2 regions of the Deinococcus sedimenti genome follow, and region 2 is predicted to be linked to the other one. Evidence: riboswitches for the same ligand, from Rfam matches in the RefSeq annotation. Region 2 holds a riboswitch; the other holds the start of a gene.
The links. Region 2 has a riboswitch for cyclic di-GMP ahead of IEY69_RS17955 (Ig-like domain-containing protein). Riboswitches for the same ligand answer to the same signal wherever they lie in the genome.
Positions count from the first base shown of each region.

Region 1: it holds a riboswitch for cyclic di-GMP, as region 2 does, so the genes downstream of both, IEY69_RS14025 (hypothetical protein) here and IEY69_RS17955 (Ig-like domain-containing protein) in region 2, are expected to answer to the same signal.

Region 1 is NZ_BMQN01000007.1:77,620-83,388, reverse strand. Features, by position in the region: gene IEY69_RS14035 (hypothetical protein) at 1-1,182, shown strand, start outside; gene carA (glutamine-hydrolyzing carbamoyl-phosphate synthase small subunit) at 1,257-2,441, shown strand; cyclic di-GMP riboswitch class II at 2,574-2,659, shown strand; gene IEY69_RS14025 (hypothetical protein) at 2,712-3,203, shown strand; gene IEY69_RS14020 (DUF11 domain-containing protein) at 3,234-5,225, shown strand; gene IEY69_RS14015 (DUF11 domain-containing protein) at 5,362-5,769, shown strand, end outside.
Region 2 is NZ_BMQN01000016.1:20,136-33,640, reverse strand. Features, by position in the region: gene IEY69_RS18005 (class I SAM-dependent methyltransferase) at 1-254, opposite strand, end outside; gene IEY69_RS18000 (hypothetical protein) at 326-877, shown strand; gene IEY69_RS17995 (hypothetical protein) at 861-2,138, opposite strand; gene IEY69_RS17990 (class I SAM-dependent methyltransferase) at 2,246-3,094, opposite strand; gene IEY69_RS17985 (alpha/beta fold hydrolase) at 3,175-4,008, shown strand; gene IEY69_RS17980 (cytochrome P450) at 4,018-5,268, opposite strand; gene IEY69_RS17975 (winged helix-turn-helix domain-containing protein) at 5,350-6,003, shown strand; gene IEY69_RS17970 (zinc-dependent alcohol dehydrogenase family protein) at 6,017-7,057, opposite strand; gene aguB (N-carbamoylputrescine amidase) at 7,171-8,058, opposite strand; gene IEY69_RS17960 (MBL fold metallo-hydrolase) at 8,188-9,102, shown strand; gene IEY69_RS17955 (Ig-like domain-containing protein) at 9,235-9,621, opposite strand; cyclic di-GMP riboswitch class II at 9,686-9,770, opposite strand; gene thrC (threonine synthase) at 10,191-11,633, shown strand; gene IEY69_RS17945 (sensor domain-containing diguanylate cyclase) at 11,637-13,100, opposite strand; gene IEY69_RS17940 (hypothetical protein) at 13,129-13,293, shown strand; gene IEY69_RS17935 (hypothetical protein) at 13,296-13,457, shown strand; gene IEY69_RS17930 (potassium channel family protein) at 13,479-13,505, shown strand, end outside.

The DNA of each region.
Region 1 (5,769 bases), on a different contig from region 2:
GCGTACCTGGGCCGCCTGAGCGGCAAGGCCGCCCCGACCCTGGCGGCGTCCGCGCCGTACGCGGCGGCGCAGCGCGCGGCAGGGACGCAGGAACTCGGCCTGTACGCGAACTTCAGCGCCGCCGCGAAGGTCCTGCGCTCGCAGCTGGCGCAGGTCATGCTGCCCCGCCTGCTGTCGCCGGTCGTGGACGCCCTGGACACCCTGGGGCAGGTTGCGGGCGGCCTGACCACCACCGCCGGCGGCTGGACGACCGCCAGCGCGCAGGTCGTGAACCAGGCGGGCAAGGATAAACCGCTGGCGCGCATCCTGCTCGACACCACGGACTTCGAGGTGCAGGGCGTGATTCCCGCCAGTGCCGAGGCCGTGCAGGCGACCGCCTGCCACCCCGACACCGGCGCCTACCTGGGCCGCTGGCTGACCCGCGTGGACCTGCTCGAACCGTTCGGGTTCCTGACCGACAGCCAGCTTGCCAGTCACCTGGAGCAGGCCGGGCGCTACCTGGGGGGCGAGTGCGCGCAGGTCACGCTGGCGAGCGGCCTAAAGGCCGGGCTGAACCAGGAGGACCCGCTGGCGTCCCTGGCGACCACCGTGTCGTACCAGCGGGTCACGGACCGCGCGGCGGCCGACGCGCACCTGCCCGAGTACGCCCGCAGCGTGAACGACGCCCTGGACGGCCTGCGCGGCACCGTGAAGTCCCTGGCCAAGTCCGGCATGGACACCCTGATGGACGACGCCATGGCGGACGTGGACACCCGCGCCCTGATGCTCGGCGCGGGCATGGCCGGGGCCAGCGAGGGCCTGGACGAGGTGCTGGCCGGACTGAAGATGGTGTACGCCTTCCGGGGCGAGTACCTGATCACCGCGTTCAGCCAGGACGCGTTGGACGCCGCGCTGGCGGACGGTCCCGTGCTGGCGGACGACGCGGCGTTCCGCGCGGCGGGCCTGACCCTGCAGGGCTCGGCGGGCTGGTCGTACCAGCCCAACCCGGCGGACCTGAAGGCGCAGGACCTCGCCGGGATGCTGCCCAGGGAACTGAGCGGCGACAAGGCACTGAGCGGCATGTTCGCCGGGGCCATGACGGGCGCGGCGGACCTCATCAACCGGTTTGACGGAACGACCTCACAGCGGTCCGTTGCGGGGAATGTCATTATCGGCAAGGCGAGCGTGCGTTACCGCTGGTGACCCCCCGGGGGAGCCACGGTGCCGCGCAGAGCTGAGCCATGAAACGCGTCCGGAGAGGCGCGAATGGAGGAAGCATGATCAGGAAAGAACGGGCCATCCTGGCCCTGGAAGACGGCACCGTGTACCGCGGGTACGCGTTCGGGCACCGCGGCGAGACCGTGGGCGAGGTGGTGTTCAACACCTCCATGACCGGGTACCAGGAGATCATGACCGATCCCTCGTACAACGGGCAGATCGTGACCATCACGTACCCGCACGTCGGGAATTACGGCGTGGCGATCTACGACATGGAGAGCAACAAGCCCTACGTGCGCGGCTTCATCAGCCGCGAGTTCAGCGGTGAGTACAGCAACCACCGCGCGCAGCAGTCCCTCGAGGCGTTCATGCAGCAGTACGGCGTCGTGAGCATCCAGGGGATCGACACGCGCGCGCTGGTGCGCCGCCTGCGCACGGGCGGCGTCGTCAAGGGCGTCATCGCGCACCGCAGCTACACACACCCGGAAGATCCGTACGGCGAGTTCACGCCCGCCGAGGAGCAGATGTACGTGCAGCGCGCCCTGGACCACCAGGACATCGACGGGCACGACATGACCCGCGAGGTCACGACCGCGCTGCCCTACGCGTTCCCCACCCTGCGGCACGGCAAGCGCGTGGTCCTGATGGACTTCGGGATCAAGCACACCATCATCGAGCGCCTCGCCGAGGTCGGCATCGAGCCGATCGTGGTGCCAGCGCACACCACCCCCGCGCAGATCATGGCGCTGCAACCGCACGGCCTGTTCCTCAGCAACGGCCCCGGCGACCCCGCCCCGCTGGAGTACGCGCATAAGACCGCGTGGGAACTCATGGGCCTGCTGCCCACCTTCGGCATCTGCCTGGGGCACCAGATCCTGGGTCTCGCGGCAGGCGGGCGGACCTTCAAGATGAAGTTCGGGCACCGCGGCGGCAACCAGCCTGTGAAGAATCTGTTAACGGGCAACGTGGAGATCACCAGCCAGAACCACGGGTACGCGGTGGACATCGACTCGATCCCCAACGGGGCCTTCGTGCCGACCCACATCAACCTGAACGACGGTACCCTGGAAGGCATGGCGCACAGCCGCTACCCGGTGTTTTCCGTGCAGTACCACCCCGAGGCCAGCCCGGGGCCGCACGACAGCCGCTACCTGTTCGACCGCTTCATCGAGGAGATCGACGCCTTCGATGGGGGCAGCGGGACCCCCGTGGCGAAGGCCAGCGCGGGCCGCCTGGGCGTTTGACAAATGACCACGCGGACGGAATGATAGGCACGATGAAAAGGTGAGAAATTTCATAATGCCCGCGCGGTCAGTGACAGGCGCGTCAGCATGGTGAGGTAAACCGAACATCCTCGGGGACGGTCCCCGGGCCAACAGATGTTCAGGAGCAATGAATCATCTGGCGCACACGGGCGCCTAAGCCAGATGAGGAGCGAGTGGCGCGACCGACAGAACGGCGGGAGAGATCCCCCAGCTGTCGGTCAATTTTTTGTCTCTGGAGGTCCCCCCGCAGTGAAGCGCCTCATTCTGCCCCTGCTGCTCCTCACGGCGGCCAGCGCCCAGTCCAGCCCCAACGTCACCTTCACCCTGACCCAGGACCTCGTCAAACGCAGCACCGACAGCAGCGGCAAAACCGTCGAGACGATCATCGACTCGCCCAAAACCGTCCTGCCCGGCGACGTCCTGCGCGAACAGGTCACGCTGCGCAACGTCTCCGGACGCCGCCTGGGCCAGCTGAACGTCAACGTCCCCATCCCACGCGGCACCGAATTCAGCGTCCTGACCACCCCCGCCACAGACCGCTGGACCGTCAGTTACTCCATTGACGGCGGCAAGACCTTCAGCGCGCAGCCCAGACGCACTGTCACCACCACCGAGAACGGCCAGAGCGTCACCCGCCAGCAACCCGCACCCCCCACCACCTACACCAACGTCCGCTGGACCCTGACCAGCATGAACCCGGACGAGACGCTGAAGTTCAGTTTCCGCGTGAAAGTCAAGTAACCCCCCCCCGCCCCCTCCCGGAGGAAGCACATGAAGAAGCACTGGACCCTGACCGCCCTGATCGCCCTCGCCGCCAGCACCGCGCACGCGGCCGGCACCGCCGCCGGCACGGTGATCACCAACACCGCCGAGATCGTCTTCACCCCCGAAGGCAGCACCACCCCCACCCCACCCATCCCCTCCAACCCCGTCACCACCACCGTGCTGCCGGTGCCCAGCTTCACCATCGTGCCGAACGACGCCAGCGCCGTCGTCACCACCCCCGACTACACCAAGCCCGGCCAGACCGCCACCGCCCGCCCCGGCGACACCGTGGTCTTCCCCTACACGCTGACCAACACCGGGAACGTCCCCAACGAGTCCTACACGCTGACCAACACCCCCGACCCCACCAGCGCCGTGAAGACCCCCACCAGCGTCACGTTCTACCCCGCCAGCGCCGACACCAACAGCGACGGCACCCTGAGCCTCGCCGAGATCACCGCCGCCACACCCATCACCGGCATCAGCGGCGTGAACCAGGACGCCGCCGTCAAGTTCTTCCAGGTGTACGTGATTCCCGCCGCGGCCACCAACGCCGACAAGTACGGCGCGGACCCGACCGGCACCCGCCAGGACAACCCGGCCTTCAACAACGACCCCAGCGTCCCGCGCGACGCCAACAACTCCAACGTCACCACCGTGGACCGCAAGGACGCCACCGTCATCGGACCCAAGGCCGACCCGGACGGCAACGGCACCCCCGTGACGCCCGCCTACGCCAGCCCCGAGGGCGTGACCATCACCCCCAGCGCCAGCGACACGCAGACCGCGCAGGCCACCACCACCACCACGGCCATCACCTTCACGAACACCGTCCAGAACACCGGCAACCGCCCCGACGTGTTCGACATCACCACTGCCCTGGCTGGCTTCCCCTCCGGAACGACCGTCACGCTCTTCAAAACCGACGGCACCCCGCTGCCCGACACGGACGGCGACGGCGTGCCGGACGTGGGCAGCCTGACTCCCGGCCAGACCGCCAACCTGCTGGTCAAGGTCACCTTCACTGCCGGCGGCCTGCCCACCAACCCCGCGACGCCCCCCACCGTCACGGTCATCAGCACCAGCAGCAACGACACCAGCAGAAAAGACGACACCCGGGACATCGTGAACCTGCCCGGCCTGTCCTTCGGGAACCCCACCCCCACCCCCGGCGGCGACCCCGCCCTGCCCGGCACCCCCGAGGCGGGCCAGCCCGGCAGCCCCAGCAGCCCGATCATCCCGCCCGCCACCTGCACGGCCGGCAGCCCCGACATCCGCGCCACGGTCGCCATGGAGATCGCCAACCTGGGCAGCGCCACCGACACCTTCGACGTGAGCGGCACCGCGCCCATCAAACTGACTGACGGCACCACCGTGACCGTGACCGTCAAGTACTTCATCGACGCGAACGGCAACAAAGCCCTGGACAGCGGCGAGGCCCCCCTGACCGACACCAACGGCAACGGCACCGCCGACACCGGCCCGCTCGCCGCCGGCGCGGAACTGAAACTGATCGCCGCCGTCGACGTGCCCTGCGCCGCCGCCGCGCAGACCATCACCCTGAACCAGACCGCCAAATCCCCCACCACCGGCGTGGAGGTCAAGGACCCCAACGACACCGTCCTGGTCGGCAAGACCCCGGTCGCCGCGCCCACCAAGACCGTCGACAAGGCCGAAGCGAAACCCGGCGACACGCTGACCTACACCATCGTCGGCAAGAACACCAGCAACGCCAACGTCACCAAGGTGTTCATCCGTGACACCCTGCCCGCCAACACCACCTTCGTCAGCTTCATGGCACGCAGCACCGCCACCGGCGCCATCCTGTACTCCACCAATGGCACCAGCTGGAGCGGCACGCCCATCGCCGCGCCCCAGGCGGCCGGCGTGACCGTGTACGCCGGCGTGGACACCAACGGCAACGGCACCATCGACACCGGCGACATCCTGACCCCCGGCCAGACCATCACCGGCACGTTCGTCGTCACCGTCAAGTAACCATCCCCCAGGCGCGCCCACCCCGTTGCGTGGGCGCGCCCCACCGGGCAGGGGAGACCCCCGGCCGCATTTTTCCTCCCCTGTCCGCCCACAACATCAGACTCCTCCATTTGTGCCCTCACCTCCGGGAGGCCCCGTGCGAAACCCCCCTCTGCTCAAGCTGCTGACCAGTCTGGCCCTGGCGCTGACCCCGGCCCTGTCCGGCGCGGCCCAGGCGGCCGGCACCCCCGCCGGCACCGTGATCCAGAACCAGGCGACCCTGGAGTTCACGCCGCCCGGCGAGCCGCCCGTGCGCGTGCCCACCCCGCCGGTCACGACCACCGTGCAGGCCGTGTGCTCGGTCAGCGCCCTGCCCAACGGCAGCGTGGCGCAGCCCGGTCAGAGCGCCGCGCTGCTGCCCGGCGAGACCACCCTGCTGCGCTACGTGCTGACCAACACCGGCAACGCCGCGAACACCGTGAACCTCAGCGTGCCCACCGACGTGGTCTCGCAGTTCACGCCCGGCGACCTGAGCCTGCACCGCGACGCCAACGGCAACGGGCAG
Region 2 (13,505 bases):
TCGAACGCGGCCCAGCGCCCCACCCCGGATGCGAAGCGCGCCGCGTCCGGTCCGTGCCCGCACCCGGCCTCCAGTACCCTGACCGCTGGCACCCGCACACCCGGCCCCAGCCGCTCCGTGAGCAGCGCATCGAAGGTCAACTCCGGATCCGGGCCGTCCAGCACCCGCGCCCACGGGTGACGGTACCCGCCCAGCTCACGCGCCAGCCGCGCGTACCACTCCCTGGAATGCGGCTTCAGCGGCTCGGTGTTCATCCGTCCAGCGTGACACGAGCATCAAGACTTCACCTGCGCCAACTGGCCTGCCCGCCCGCTACCCTGACCCCATGGCTCCCGACTGGCGCGCGTTCCCCGGTCCCCTGCCGCAGCGGGACGGGAATCAGGCCGTGTGGCGCGGCGGACTGGTCGGCTGCGGCGCCCTGAGTGCCGCGTGCCTGCTGCGCCACCACGCCGCGCCACTGGGCGTGCCCCTGCCCGACCGGGACGCCCTGGCCGAGGAACTGGCCGTCGCGCAGGGCGCGTTCCGGCTGCCGCTCCCGCAGGGACCGCGCGCCACGTGGCCATGGGCGTGGCTGAGCGGCCTGAACGCCTACCTGGCTGGGCAGCACCTGCCCCTGCGCGCCCGTGGACGCTGGGGCCTGCACCTGCACGCCCCCCTGACCGCACACCTGGACCGCCTGTTCAGCGCGGGCCTGCCTGTCATCGGCTTCGAATTCAGCGCCCGCGAACAGCACTACGGGCTGCTCAGCGCCTACGCCCCCGGCCCGGAGCTCCCCGCGCGACTGCATGTGGACGGCAGCACCATGCACCTCGCCCCCCGCACCGGGCTGGGCGGCGTGTTCTGGATCGAGGTGGCCCCGGTCAATTCAGCGTCTTGACCCGGAAGGTCAACGTTGCCTGCCCCTGTGCGGGCACCTGCGCCGTCCGCGTCACAGTGACCTGCCCGGCCTGCACCGCCCCACCGTCTACCACCACGCTGCGCCCGTACACCTGCTCCCGCACGGTCACGCGCAGCCCCGCGCTCTTGCGGCTCGTGAACGTGTACGTCACCTGCCACGTCACGCTGAGCACCTGCCCAGACGAGCCCTTCTCCAGAGAGAGGCGCTGTACGCGCTTCACGTACCGCAGGTCCGGGTCCCCCCCCAGATCCAGATCGACCGGCGCGCCCGCCTGAGCGGCAGGCAGGGTGACACTGCCGATCAGCAGGTCACCCTCCCTCACATCCACCACCCCGGCGGGCAGCGACAGGGACGGCGTGAACTTGTACCTCCGGTTCACCTGCCCCGACGATCCCGCCCCGTTCAGGTATGACTGCACGCTGCCGTAGGGCGTGAACGCACTCACCTGCGGGTTCAGGAACGGCACGGTTCGCCGTTCTCCCCGCCCGACCGTCAGGCCGCCCGGCAGCGCGTAGCGTTGCAGCCCACGCACCTCGCCCACGTTGACGATGCTGTTCGCCAGGGGCACTGAGCCTGCGATGCCGGGGATGACGGCCACCGCCATGGGAGAGGCGGACTGTTGCTCGCTCATGACCGTGCCGATTGCCCCTGCACTCTGCCGCACGGTGCCGCCGAACAGGTCGGCCCGCCCGGCCGTGAACACCTGATCGCTGCGGTTCGTGATCTGCGCCAGCGCCGCCAGCGTCACGGCCTGCCCCACCCGCAACTCGTAGCGGGGCGCCCACGACAGCGCCGCCGTGCGGTAACTCAGCTGCGCGCCCGCCGGGAGGGGCCCCTCTGAGCGGAACGTCACGCCGCCCCGCTCCGGCGGACGCGACCCGAACGACAGGTCAGCCAGGGCCGCGTGAACGAACCCGCCGCCCTCCAGGCGAAGCAGCAGGTCACCGGCGCGTTCCAGCGTCGCGGCCTGCGGCGGCTGACCGGCGGGCCGCCACGTCACGGGCTGTCCCTCCTGCGCGCGCAGCCACTCCAGTTCCGTGGGCTGCACCGAGAACGGCACGGGCGCCGCCCCCAGCACGCTCAGACTGTCCGGCTGAATCCAGCGCCACTGCGCCCACTCGAACGCCACGGGCGCGGCCGTGAGAGGCTGACGCACCTCCGCGAACGTGGGGTACACGCGCAGGTCGGCAGCCAGCGCCGCGCCGGTCAGCAGCAGCAGGGTCGTGACGATTCGGTTCATGCGGCACACCTCGCGGAGCAGATCATGCCGCCATCCTGTCAGGTGCGTCCGCGCGGCGCCGCCACAGATGCCCACCCGGCCCCCAAGACAGGCTTTCACCTCGCCCCTCACTCCCCCCGCACTCCGGCGGCCAGCAGGTGCGGGCTGATGCCCAGCAGCGCCGGGTCGCGTTCGGTCAGGCGCAGGGCGCGCAGGATGCCCTCGCGCCGCTCCGGGTCGCGCATGGCGGCGTCCGGGTCGCGCAGCAGCGCGGCGGGGCCCTCGACGGCGTACACGCTCACGTCCCGGAAGCCCGCGCCCGTCAGTTCCCCGGCCAGTTCGTGGGGGTGGTGGAAGTACGCGTCCGTGAAGTGCCCGCGCCGCTGTTCGGGGTTGCGGTGCACGCCGGTGCGGTACGTGTGCTCGCGGATGGGCCGGGCGTACGCCTCGTCCAGCGCGCTGTCCTCTTTCGTGAAGTCCCCGGCGATGTCGGCGGCGCGGGTGATCGCGGCGGCCAGCACCACCCCGCCGGGCCGCAGGACGCGCGCCGCCTCCGCCAGCGCGCGGGCCCGGTCGCGCGGGTCGGTCAGGTGGTACAGCGGCCCCAGCAGCAGCGCCGCGTCCACACTGCCGTCCGGGTAGGGCAGCGTGCGGGCGTCGCCCAGCGCCACGGACCCCAGGCGGTCCAGGGTCGGGTCCACCCGCAACCGCGCCACGTGCCCCGGCATGGCGTCCAGGGCGTGCACCTCGTACCCGGCGGTCAGCAGTTCCCGCGCGTACACGCCGGTCCCCGCGCCGATGTCCGCGATCACGGCCGGGCAGGGCGGCAGCAGCAGGCCCAGCAGTTCCAGCGTCCGGGTGAACTCGATCAGGCCCAGCCCGCGGCTCAGGCGGTCATGCTCACGGTCCTGCGCGTAGTACGTGCCGATCCCCGCGTGCGCGCCGCCCTGACCGCTGCCGTTCCCTGCGTCCGTCATGCCCCAGCGTACGGACGGGCCGTCAGGGGAGCATCCGCCGGATGGCTCAGTCCCGAGCGGTGGGGGGTACGCTGCGCCGCATGACCCGAACCCACGTGATCTCCACGCCGACCGGAGCGGTGCAGACGCACGCCCTCGCGGCACCCGCCGCCGGGCGGCCCACGCTGGTGCTCCTGAGCGGCATGGGCGTCCCCGCCTCCTCGTGGTTCACGGCGCAGGACGATCCCCACCTGGCCGGGATGATGCGCGAGCCCGTCTTCCTGGGGACGGGCGTGAACGACCTGACCGGCGTGCTCGCCTACGACCGGGCGGGGCAGGGAAGCAGCGCGCCCCCGGCTGGCCCCAGGGGTCTGGACGACGCCGTAGTGGAACTGGAGGCGGTGCTCGCGGCCTGCGTGTCCGGCCCGGTCGTGCTGCTGGGGCACTCGCTGGGCGGGCTCGTCGCGTTCGAGTTCGCGCGGCGCGACCCGGCGCGGGTGGCGGGACTGGTCCTGCTCGACAGTTCCCACCCAGGTCAGGCGCGGCGGCTGGACGCGGTCCGCACGCCGGGCCAGCGGGCGGCGCAGCGTGAACTGGAGCAGGAGATCCGCGAGGGGCACCCGGAACGCTGGGACTTCCCCCGGGTGTTCACCGGGAGCCGCGAGGTCACGGGGGCCCTGGCGGATCTGCCGCTGCTGGTCGTCTCGCGCGGGCAGCCGTTCCTCCCGGAGCACCTCACCCTCGACGAGCGTGACCCGTTCACGCCCGCGCAGGCCGAGGTATTCACGCGCGAGTGGGCGGCCCTGCAGGCGGAACTGGCCGCCGCCTCCACCCGCAGCCGTCACGTGGTGGCGGCCGGGAGCGGGCACTACCCGCACTTCGACGAGCCCCGGCTGGTCCTGCGGGAACTGCGGGCGTTCCTCGCGCAGAGGTAAGGGGCTGCGTCAGCCCAGCTGGACGCGCAGTTCTTTCGGGCCGCGCAGGACGAGGTTCGCCTTGAACGGGGGGTGCGGGTCGGTGACGCGCAGGGCGGGGAAGCGGGTGGCGAGGGCGGCGAAGACCTCCGCGATTTCCAGGCGGGCGAGGGGCGCGCCCAGGCAGTAGTGCGCGCCCGCCGCGAAGGCGAGGTGCCGGGCGCTGTTCGGTCGGTCCCAGTCGAGGCGGTCCGGGTGGGGGAAGACGTCGGGGTCGCGGTTCGCGGCGGCCAGCATGGTCTGCACGTGCGTACCCGCGTTCAGTGTGACCGTCTGGCCTCCGCTGGTGGGCAGCGTGACGGTGTCGGCCAGGGTGCGCCCGTCGAGCTGCACGGGCGACACGACGCGCAGCAGTTCGTCGGGGACGTTCGGGTGGTCCGGGCGGGCGACCAGGGCCGCCCAGGCGTCCGGCTGGCGGTGCAGTTCGAGCAGTGCGCCGGGGATGAGGTTGCTGGTCGTCTCGTGCCCCGCCGCGAGCAGCAGGACGGCGTTCGCGAGGAGTTCGTCGCTGCTGAGGCGTTCCCCACCGTCCTCAGCGGCGGCCAGGGCGCTCAGGAGGCCCGGTTGCGGGTGGGCGCGCAGGTCGTCCGCCAGCGTGCGGAAGTACCCGCGCATCTCCTGCGCGTCCGCTTCCAGGCGGGCCATCAGTTCGGGGCTGCCGGTTTCCCCGGCGAGCAGGTCGGCGACGCTCTGCGTCCAGCGGATGAATTTCGCCTCGTCCTCGCCGCGCAGGCCCAGCATGTGCATGATCACGCGCGCGGGCAGCGGCGCGGCCAGTCCGGCCACCAGGTCCACCTCCCGGTCCGTGGGCAGGGCGTCCAGCAGGGTGTTCACCTGCGCGCGGATCAGGTCGCGCTGCTCGGCGACGACGCGCGGCGTGAACGCGGCCTGCACCAGTCCCCGCAGCCGCGCGTGCGACACGCCGTTGTGGAACAGCATCATGGGTTGCAGCAGCCGCAGGCTGGCCGTGTCGGCGGGCACCTGCGAGATGATCGCCCCGCTGCGCGCCGCCGGGGAGCGCAGCACCGCGCTGTTCAGTGCGTGCGACGTGGCGAACGCCGCGCCCCACCCGACCGGACTGACCACGCCCGACGGGTCAAGCCCGCGGATCGCCTCGTACGTGGGGTGCGGGTCGCGGGCGGTGTCCGGGTGCATCAGGGCCTGCACGGTCGCCTGCACACGCTGCTGCTCTGCACTCAGGGTCGGCATGGGAGTGGTCATGCCTCAGGGTGCCCACGCCTCTACTCGACCTGCAAGACAGAACGTCGAGTAGACCCAGCGCGGGCGCGGTACGCTGCGCGCATGCCGCGAACCTGGACGCGCCTGGACGAGCCGGGTGGCGTGCGGCTCGTCCTGCACCCCGACTACTCGCACCTCCTGGCCCTGCTGATGACCCGCGAGTGGACCGCCACCGAACTCGCCCGGCACCTGCACCGCCCCCTGAACGCCACGCACCACCGCCTCACCCGACTGAAACGCGCCGGGCTGGCCGTCACGCGCGCCGAACCCCGCCGGGGCCGCCCCGTGCAGCACTACCGCGCCGTCTCCGACGCGTTCCTGATCCCCTACCACCGCACGGGCCTGGGCAGTCTGGAGGACCTGATCGGCCTGCACGAGGACACCTTCAACGCGGTCTTTCACCGCGCGGTCGTGCAGGCGGGCCTGCCGCTCGTGCAGCGCGAGGAGGACATCGCCGTGCGCCTGTACACCACGCCCGGCGGCACCCTGATGGACATCACGCCCCGCGCCGGAAGCTTCGACCTGCTCGACCTGCTGCACGACGACGCCCCGGTCCTGACCGCCAACTGGGGCGTCCTGCACCTCACCCGCGACGAAGCCAAGGCCCTGCAACGCGACCTGCAGGCCCTCCTGACCCGCTACGGCGCGCGCGGCGGCCCCGACGCGTACCTGTACCGCCTGAACCTCGCCCCGGCCAGCGGCGCAGAGGACCTCTGACAACAGTGGGCTGTCAGAAGCGGTCGATGACGCTCACGCCCGTCCCGGCGAAGCGGTCCATGGTCACCAGCGCCTCGATCCCCTCGGCCAGCGTGAGGCGCGCGCCGATCAGCTCGGCGGGGCGCAACTGCCCGGACTCGATCAGGCCCAGCATCTCGGGGTAGGTGTGGGCGGCCATGCCGTGACTGCCGTAGAGCTCCAGTTCACGGGCGATCACGGCGTCCATCGGCAGGGCCGGGCGGCTCTGGTCGCCCAGCAGCAGGCCCACCTGCACGTGCCGTCCGCGGCGGCGCAGGTTCGCCACCGAGTTGAACGCCGTCTGCGGGTGCCCCAGCGCGTCCAGCGACACGTGCGCGCCGCCCCCCGTGTGATCCAGCACGGCCTGCACGGGGTCGGGCACGAGGCGGCTGTTCACGGTGACCTCCGCGCCCAGCTCGCGCGCGCGGGTCAGTTTCGCGTCGTCGATGTCCACCGCGATCACGCGCGCCCCCAGCGCCCGGCCGATCATCACGGCGGACAGGCCCACGCCGCCGCAGCCGTGCACGGCCAGCCACTCGCCGCCCCGCACGCGGCCCTGCTGCGCCACCGCCCGGAACGACGTGGCGAAGCGGCAGCCCAGGCTGGCGGCCGTCACGAAATCCAGGCTGTCCGGCAGGCGCACCAGGTTCTGCTCGGCGTAGTGGATGCCCACGAACGGCGCGAACGATCCCCAGTGCGTGAATCCCGGCTGGAACTGCCGTTCGCACACCTGCTGGTGCCCGGCGCGGCACTCCGCGCAGCGGCCGCAGCCGGCCACGAACGGCAGCGTCACGCGGTCCCCGGGCCGCCACGAGCGGACGTCCGCGCCGACCGCGACGACCGTCCCCGCGATCTCGTGACCGGGCACGTGCGGCAGGCGGATGTCGGGGTCGTGGCCCATCCAGCCGTGCCAGTCGCTGCGGCACACGCCGGTCGCGCCGACCTCCAGCACCACGCCGTCCGGGATGGGCACCGGGTCCGGGACCGTGCGGAGCTCGGGGCGGATCTGGAACTGCTCGTACACGGCGGCGCGCATACTCGCACGCTACCAGCGGTCCGGGCCGGGCGGCCCGGGGGTGAATGGACAGCGGAGTGAATGGACAGCGGGACGTGGCCAGTCCGGCGCGTCCCACTGACCGGTACGGGGGCTCAGCCGCGCCGGGTGACGCCGTCGGTCGTCAGGAGGGGGCCGTACAGTTCGGGGCGGCGGTCGCGGAAGAAACCCATGCCCGCGCGGAACTTGCGGGCTTCACGCAGGTTCAGGGTGTGCAGGAGGGGGCCTTCCTCGGTGTCGCCGAACTCCGCGACCAGCTCGCCGGTGTAGTCGCTGATGAAGGTGTGCCCGTAGTACGTCTGCTCGAGGTCCCCGACGCGTTCGGTGCCGATGCGGTTCGCGGCGGCGACGTACGTGCTGTTGCTGACGGCGTGCCCGATCATGGCCCGCTGCCACATGTGGTGACTGTTGGGGGATTCCACCTCGGCGGGTTCAGACCCGATCGCGGTGGGGTACAGCAGGAAGTCCGCGCCCTGCAGCATCATCACGCGGGCGGTTTCGGGGTACCACTGGTCCCAGCAGATGCCGACGCCCACGCGCCCGAAGCGGGTGTCCCACACTTTGAAGCCGGTGTCGCCGGGGTTGAAGTAGTACTTCTCCTCGTAGCCGGGCCCGTCGGGGATGTGCGTCTTGCGGTAGTTGCCGAGCAGCGTGCCGTCGGCGTCGATGCACACGAGGCTGTTGTAGTGTGCCTGCCCGGCCTTCTCGAAGTACGACAGGGGCAGCACCACGCCCAGTTCGCGGGCCAGTTCCTGGAAGCGGCCCACGAACGGGTGGCCTTCCAGTGGGTGGGCGAGGTCGAAGTACTCCTCGCGTTCCACCTGGCAGAAGTACAGGTTCTCGAACAGTTCGGGCAGCAGGATCACCTGCGCGCCCTGCGCGGCCGCGTCACGCACGTGCGAGGCGGCGCGGCTGACGTTGTCTTCCAGCTGATCGGTGACGTGCATCTGCACGACGGCCAACTTCACGGTCTCGGGGCTCATGACCCCCACGCTACCGGATGCCCCGGCGGGGAATGGTGCGCGCCAACGGTTCGTGAACCCGGCCCGACGTGCACCACGCCGCCCAGGCAGGTCCGGGCCGGGGCGGCCACGGTCGGCGCAGAATGCCGTGTGCCCCAGTCCTTCATTCAGCCCACCCCGGTCGCCCCGTTGACCCCCGATCAGTTCACGGTGGTCCTGCTGGGTACCGGAACGCCCCGCGCCTACCCCGGCGCCGCCAAACCGGCCGTCGCGGTCGTGGCCGGGGGGCAGATCCTGCTGTTCGACTGCGGCGGCGACACCACCCGGCAGCTGATCGAGTCGGGGCTCATGCCGCAGCGCGTGCGGGACGTCTTCTTCACGCATCACCACTACGACCACAATGCAGGCTTCCCGGACCTGTTCATCAGCAGCTGGCGCACCCACGTGGGCGTCATCCAGGGTCGGTCTCAGCCCATGCGGGTGTACGGGCCCAGCCGCACCCGCGACATCATCGGGACGTTCCATGACGCGCTCGCGTACGACCGGGAACTCCGCGTGGCGTACAACAGGTCCGAAGCGGCAGGTGCCGAGGTGGAGTACACCGAACGCAATGCTGGCCTGATGTTCGACGAGGGCGGCGTGCAGGTCACGGCCTTCGAGGTCGATCACCGTCCCGTGACGCCCGCCCTCGGGTACCGCATCGAGTTCGGTGGGCGGCGCGTCGTGATCAGCGGCGACACGCGCCCCGTGGCCGCCACCGCGCAGCACGCCTGGCAGGCCGACCTGCTGATTCATGACGCCTATCAGCCGCAGTGGCTGGCGGACCTCGCCCGGGAGAATCCCGAGCAGGCCGTGCAGGTCACCAACCCGGCCAAGTACCACACCACCACCCTGGAAGCGGCGCAGCTGGCCCGGGACGCTCAGGTCCGGCACCTGGTGCTGACCCACCACATTCCGGTGCCGCAGGCGACGCCCGCAGCTGAAGCGGCGTATACCGCCGGAATGGCGGAGCTGTACCCAGGGCGCATCACGGTCGGGCGGGACCTGATGCGCTTCGACCTGTAGGTACCGGCAGGAGGTGCGGGCAGGCGGGGCCGTTCCGAGCTGCGGGCGGAGGGTCGGCCAGAATCGTCTCGTCCGGGGGGTGCGGGTCAGAGCCGCGCGGCTGCCGGATGGGGGATGTCGAGGCCGCCGGGCCTACTGACCGATGTTCACGTGGAACGTCTGGGTCTGTTCGGTGACGTTCTGCGCCTGGTCGTACACGCGGACGGTGACCTTGTGCTCGCCGTTGCTGCTCGCCTCGAAGTACTTCGCGTAGGAGTTGTACGCGGTCGGGTCGTCCACGAAGGTTTCCCCGTCGATCAGCAGGACCACGCGGGACACGGTGGTGTTGTCCTGGGTGGCCAGGCGGAAGAACACGTTGCCCTTCTCCTTCAGCGTCTGGGGGCTCATCACCATGGAGACCTTGGGGGCCTGCGTGTCCACGCGGGTGCCGGTGGACTGCGCGGTGGTGCTGGGGGTGGAGGGACCGCCGCAGCTGGTGGCCAGCACGGCAACAAGGGCAGAGAGCAGGAATGCACGCATGGAGAACTCCTCCTGCGACGTCGTCGCAGTTGGTGGGTCCAACCTCCAGCTCAGGCTGAAGGCATGGTCGAAAAGCCGGTCGCACCACTGGCTCCACGTGTCCCAGGTGCCCGCATACAGGACCACGCTTCAACGCCTCTTCTCGCCCGTTGTTTCCCGTAGCGAGTGAAGTCATGATGCCTGCGTGCGCCCTTCGGGCCTGTCACACCTGCATGCATGAACCGCGCCTAAGCGGTCTCCTCAAGGGCCGCTGAAGGCCGCGCGCGACCCTCCCCCCACCCCCCCGGGGGGCGTGGCGGTACTCGAATGCGGCTGGCACGCTGCGCAGCGTGCGGCCCGGTGCAGATCCGGAGGGTGTGAAGCATGAGAACCCCGGGGGGAAGGCCGGGCCGCGGAATGACTGGGCGCCGGGTCAGTTCTCCGGACGTCTGTGACAGAGTTGTAAGACGCGGGGTGTCACGCGGATGAAGGTCCGGTGGAGTGCCCTAGCTGCCGGTGGACTCTGCCCGGACCCGGCTCGCTAGAGTGACGGCACGCAAGTCGCCCACCGCGTGGGCGCGGGAGGACCCATGAAGTACGTTTCCACGCGCGGCGCGCGCGACCTCGGCCACTTCTCGGACGTGCTGCTGTCCGGCCTCGCCCCGGACGGTGGGCTGGCCATGCCCGAATCCATTCCCACGGTCACGCCCGCGCAGCTGGAGGCGTGGCGCGCCCTGAGTTACGCCGACCTCGCCTACGAGGTCATGCGCCCCTTCATCACGGACATCCCCGGGGAGGACCTGCGCCGCCTGCTGCGCGACACGTACACGGAAGAGGCCTTCCACAGCGCCGAGATCACGCCCGTCACCCCGCTGGGTGAGGCTGGCCCGGACGGAGGTGGCCTGTACCTGCTGGAACTGTCGAACGGGCCGTCCCTGGCGTTCAAGGACATGGCCATGCAGTTCCTGGGGCAGGTGTTCGAGTACGTGCTGGAGGCCCGGGACGAGCGGGTCAACATCCTGGGCGCCACCAGCGGCGACACCGGCAGCGCGGCCGAGTACGCCATGCTCGGCAAGGCCCGCGTGAACGTCGTGATGCTCTCCCCGCACGGCCGCATGAGTGCCTTCCAGCAGGCGCAGATGTTCAGCCTGCAGGAGGCGAACATCTTCAACCTGGCCGTGGAGGGCGTCTTCGACGACTGCCAGGACCTCGTGAAGGCTGTGAACGCCGACGCGGACTTCAAGGCCCGCTATGACATCGGGGCCGTGAACTCCATCAACTGGGCGCGGGTGCTGGCGCAGGCCGTGTACTACTTCCGGGCGTACCTCGCCCTGAACCTCCCCGCCGGGGCGGAGGCGGACTTCAGCGTGCCGTCCGGGAACTTCGGGAACGTGTTTGCCGGGTACCTCGCCAAACGCATGGGCCTGCCGGTCGGGCAGCTGATCGTTGCCAGCAACGAGAACGACGTGCTGCACGACTTCTTCAGCGGCGGAACGTACCACGTCCGCCCCGCCGACCGGGTCGCGGTGACGAGCAGCCCCAGCATGGACATCGGCAAGGCCAGCAACTTCGAGCGCTACCTGTACCTGATCGCCGGTGCGGACGCCGTGCAGACGCGCGGCTGGTGGGACGAGGTCGGCCAGAGCCGCCCCGTCGCCCTGAGCGGCACGCCCCACTGGGACGCGGTGCAGGCCAGCGGCTTCCGCAGCGGGCGCAGCACCCACGAAGACCGCCTGCGCACCATCCGTACCGTGTTCGAGTCGTACGGCCGCCTGATCGACCCGCACACCGCCGACGGCGTCCTCGTCGGGCAGGCCTACCAGCGGCCCGGGGTGCCCATGATCTGCCTGGAAACCGCGCTGCCCGCCAAGTTCGAGGCGACCGTGCAGGAGGCCGTGGGGCACACCCCGGGGCGCCCCGCGCGCTTCGACGGGATCGAACAGGCTCCGAAACGCTTCCAGGTCATGCCCAACGACGTCGGTGTCCTCAAGGCGTTCATCGCCGCGAACCTCACCCCGAGAGAACTCGCCTGATCCTTACCCGGCGTCCGGCGTGGACGGCGCCGGATCCGGGGCGACCTCCACCCGGTTGCGGCCCCGCTGCTTGGCAAGGTACAGCGCCTGATCCGCCCGCGTCAGGACGCTGCCCGCCGTGTCCCCGGTCCGCGCGCCACTCACGCCCACGCTGACCGTCACGTGTACCCCCGGCACGCCGGTCGGCAGGTCCTCGACCGCCGCCCGCACCGCCTGCGCCACCGGCACGCCCGACGCCACGTCCCCCGGCAGCAGCAGGATGAACTCCTCGCCCCCCCAGCGGGCCAGCAGGGCGCCGCCCGGCAGCGCCGCCTGCGCCGCCCGCGCCACGCGCCGCAGCACCTCATCCCCGGCCGGGTGCCCGTACCGGTCGTTGATCACCTTGAAGTGATCCAGATCGAACAGGGCCAGCGTGACCGGCACGCCCGACGCCAGCGGCCGCGCCAGCGCCGCGTCGAACGCCGCGCGGTTCGGCAGGCCCGTCAGCGGATCGGTCAGCGCCGCGCGGCGCAACTGCGCCCGGTCGCGCGCCACGGTCGGCAGCACCACCGCCAGCACCAGCCCCGTGGCGAGCAGACCGATCAGCAGGTTCAGCAGCAGCACGTTCCGCAGGGGCGTCAGGGCGCGCGTCTCGTTCTGCTCGATCAGCAGGTACCAGCGCAACTCCGGAATGAACCGCGCGTTCACCTGATACCGCGCGGCCGCAGCGTCGTACGTCAGCCGCTGCGGCCGCGCGGACCCCGTGAAGATCAGCGGCGCGATCTCCCGCAGACCAGGCCGCTGCCGGATGTTCTGCCCCACGCCGCCCCGACTGTCGAGCATCACGTCCCCCCGCTCGTTCACGAAGTACGCCCGCCGCTGGAACTCCACATCGTACGACCTCAGCAGCTGCCGGATGTTGTCCAGCGTCAGCCCCACCCCGGTCACTGCCAGGAACGACCCGTCCGGCGCGAGCAGCCGGTAGTTCACGAACACCAGCGGCTGACGGCCATACGCGGGATTCACGTCCACGTTCAACTCGTACGGGGCCCGCAGGTCCCGCACGCGAGCAAACCACGCGTCCTGCGGGTCGTCCGCCCGGACCGTCTTCACCAGCCCGCGCGGCCCGTAGTAGCGACCCGTGCGGCCCGACACCACGAACGCCGCGCGTGGCGAGTGCTTGCGCTGAATGGCCTGCAGGTACGCCTGAACCCGCCCCGCATCCCGCTCGCCGCCCTGCAACCAGTCGCGCAGGAACGTGTTGTTCGCCATCTCCGACGAGATGAACACCGGCCGCTGAATACCGTTCTGAATCTGCGACGCCACGTTATCTCCGGTCAGCGGCAGCATCTCGTCCGCAATCGTGTGCCGCAACCGCCGCTCCGCCACGCCGTACGACAGCAGGCTGGTGGCCAGGAAGCCGGTGATCAGCACCGCGCTGATCGCCGACAGCAGCCAGCCTCGTCCGTTCGGGTGCGCCCTGGTCATATCTCTGGCGGCCAGTCTACCCGCATGCGTGCTCCGACCCCAGCGCCGCCCGCGCCGTACCCTGACTCTCCCCGGTGGCCGCGTGACCGAGGTGCAGCCCCGGGCCCTGAACGCCGTGACGGCGCCCCGCCCGCAGCCCCGCCCCCCTCTGCGTGATCTGGATGATCAGGGCGACCGGTCGGAACGCCGCTGACCGTGCGCGTGGATCCGGGCGGGACATTGAACCGGCGTGGGCTGCTGGAATCCCGGCTGGACGTGTCAGCGTACCGCCGCTGGATGCGCTGGGCTGCGGTGGCCTTCGGCGCGGCGCTGAGCGGGGGCACGGCCTTCCTGATGGTCAGTGCGATCCTCCGCTGAGCGTCCCTCTACACTTGAGGTATGACCCGTCGCCCTGCCGTGCTGCTG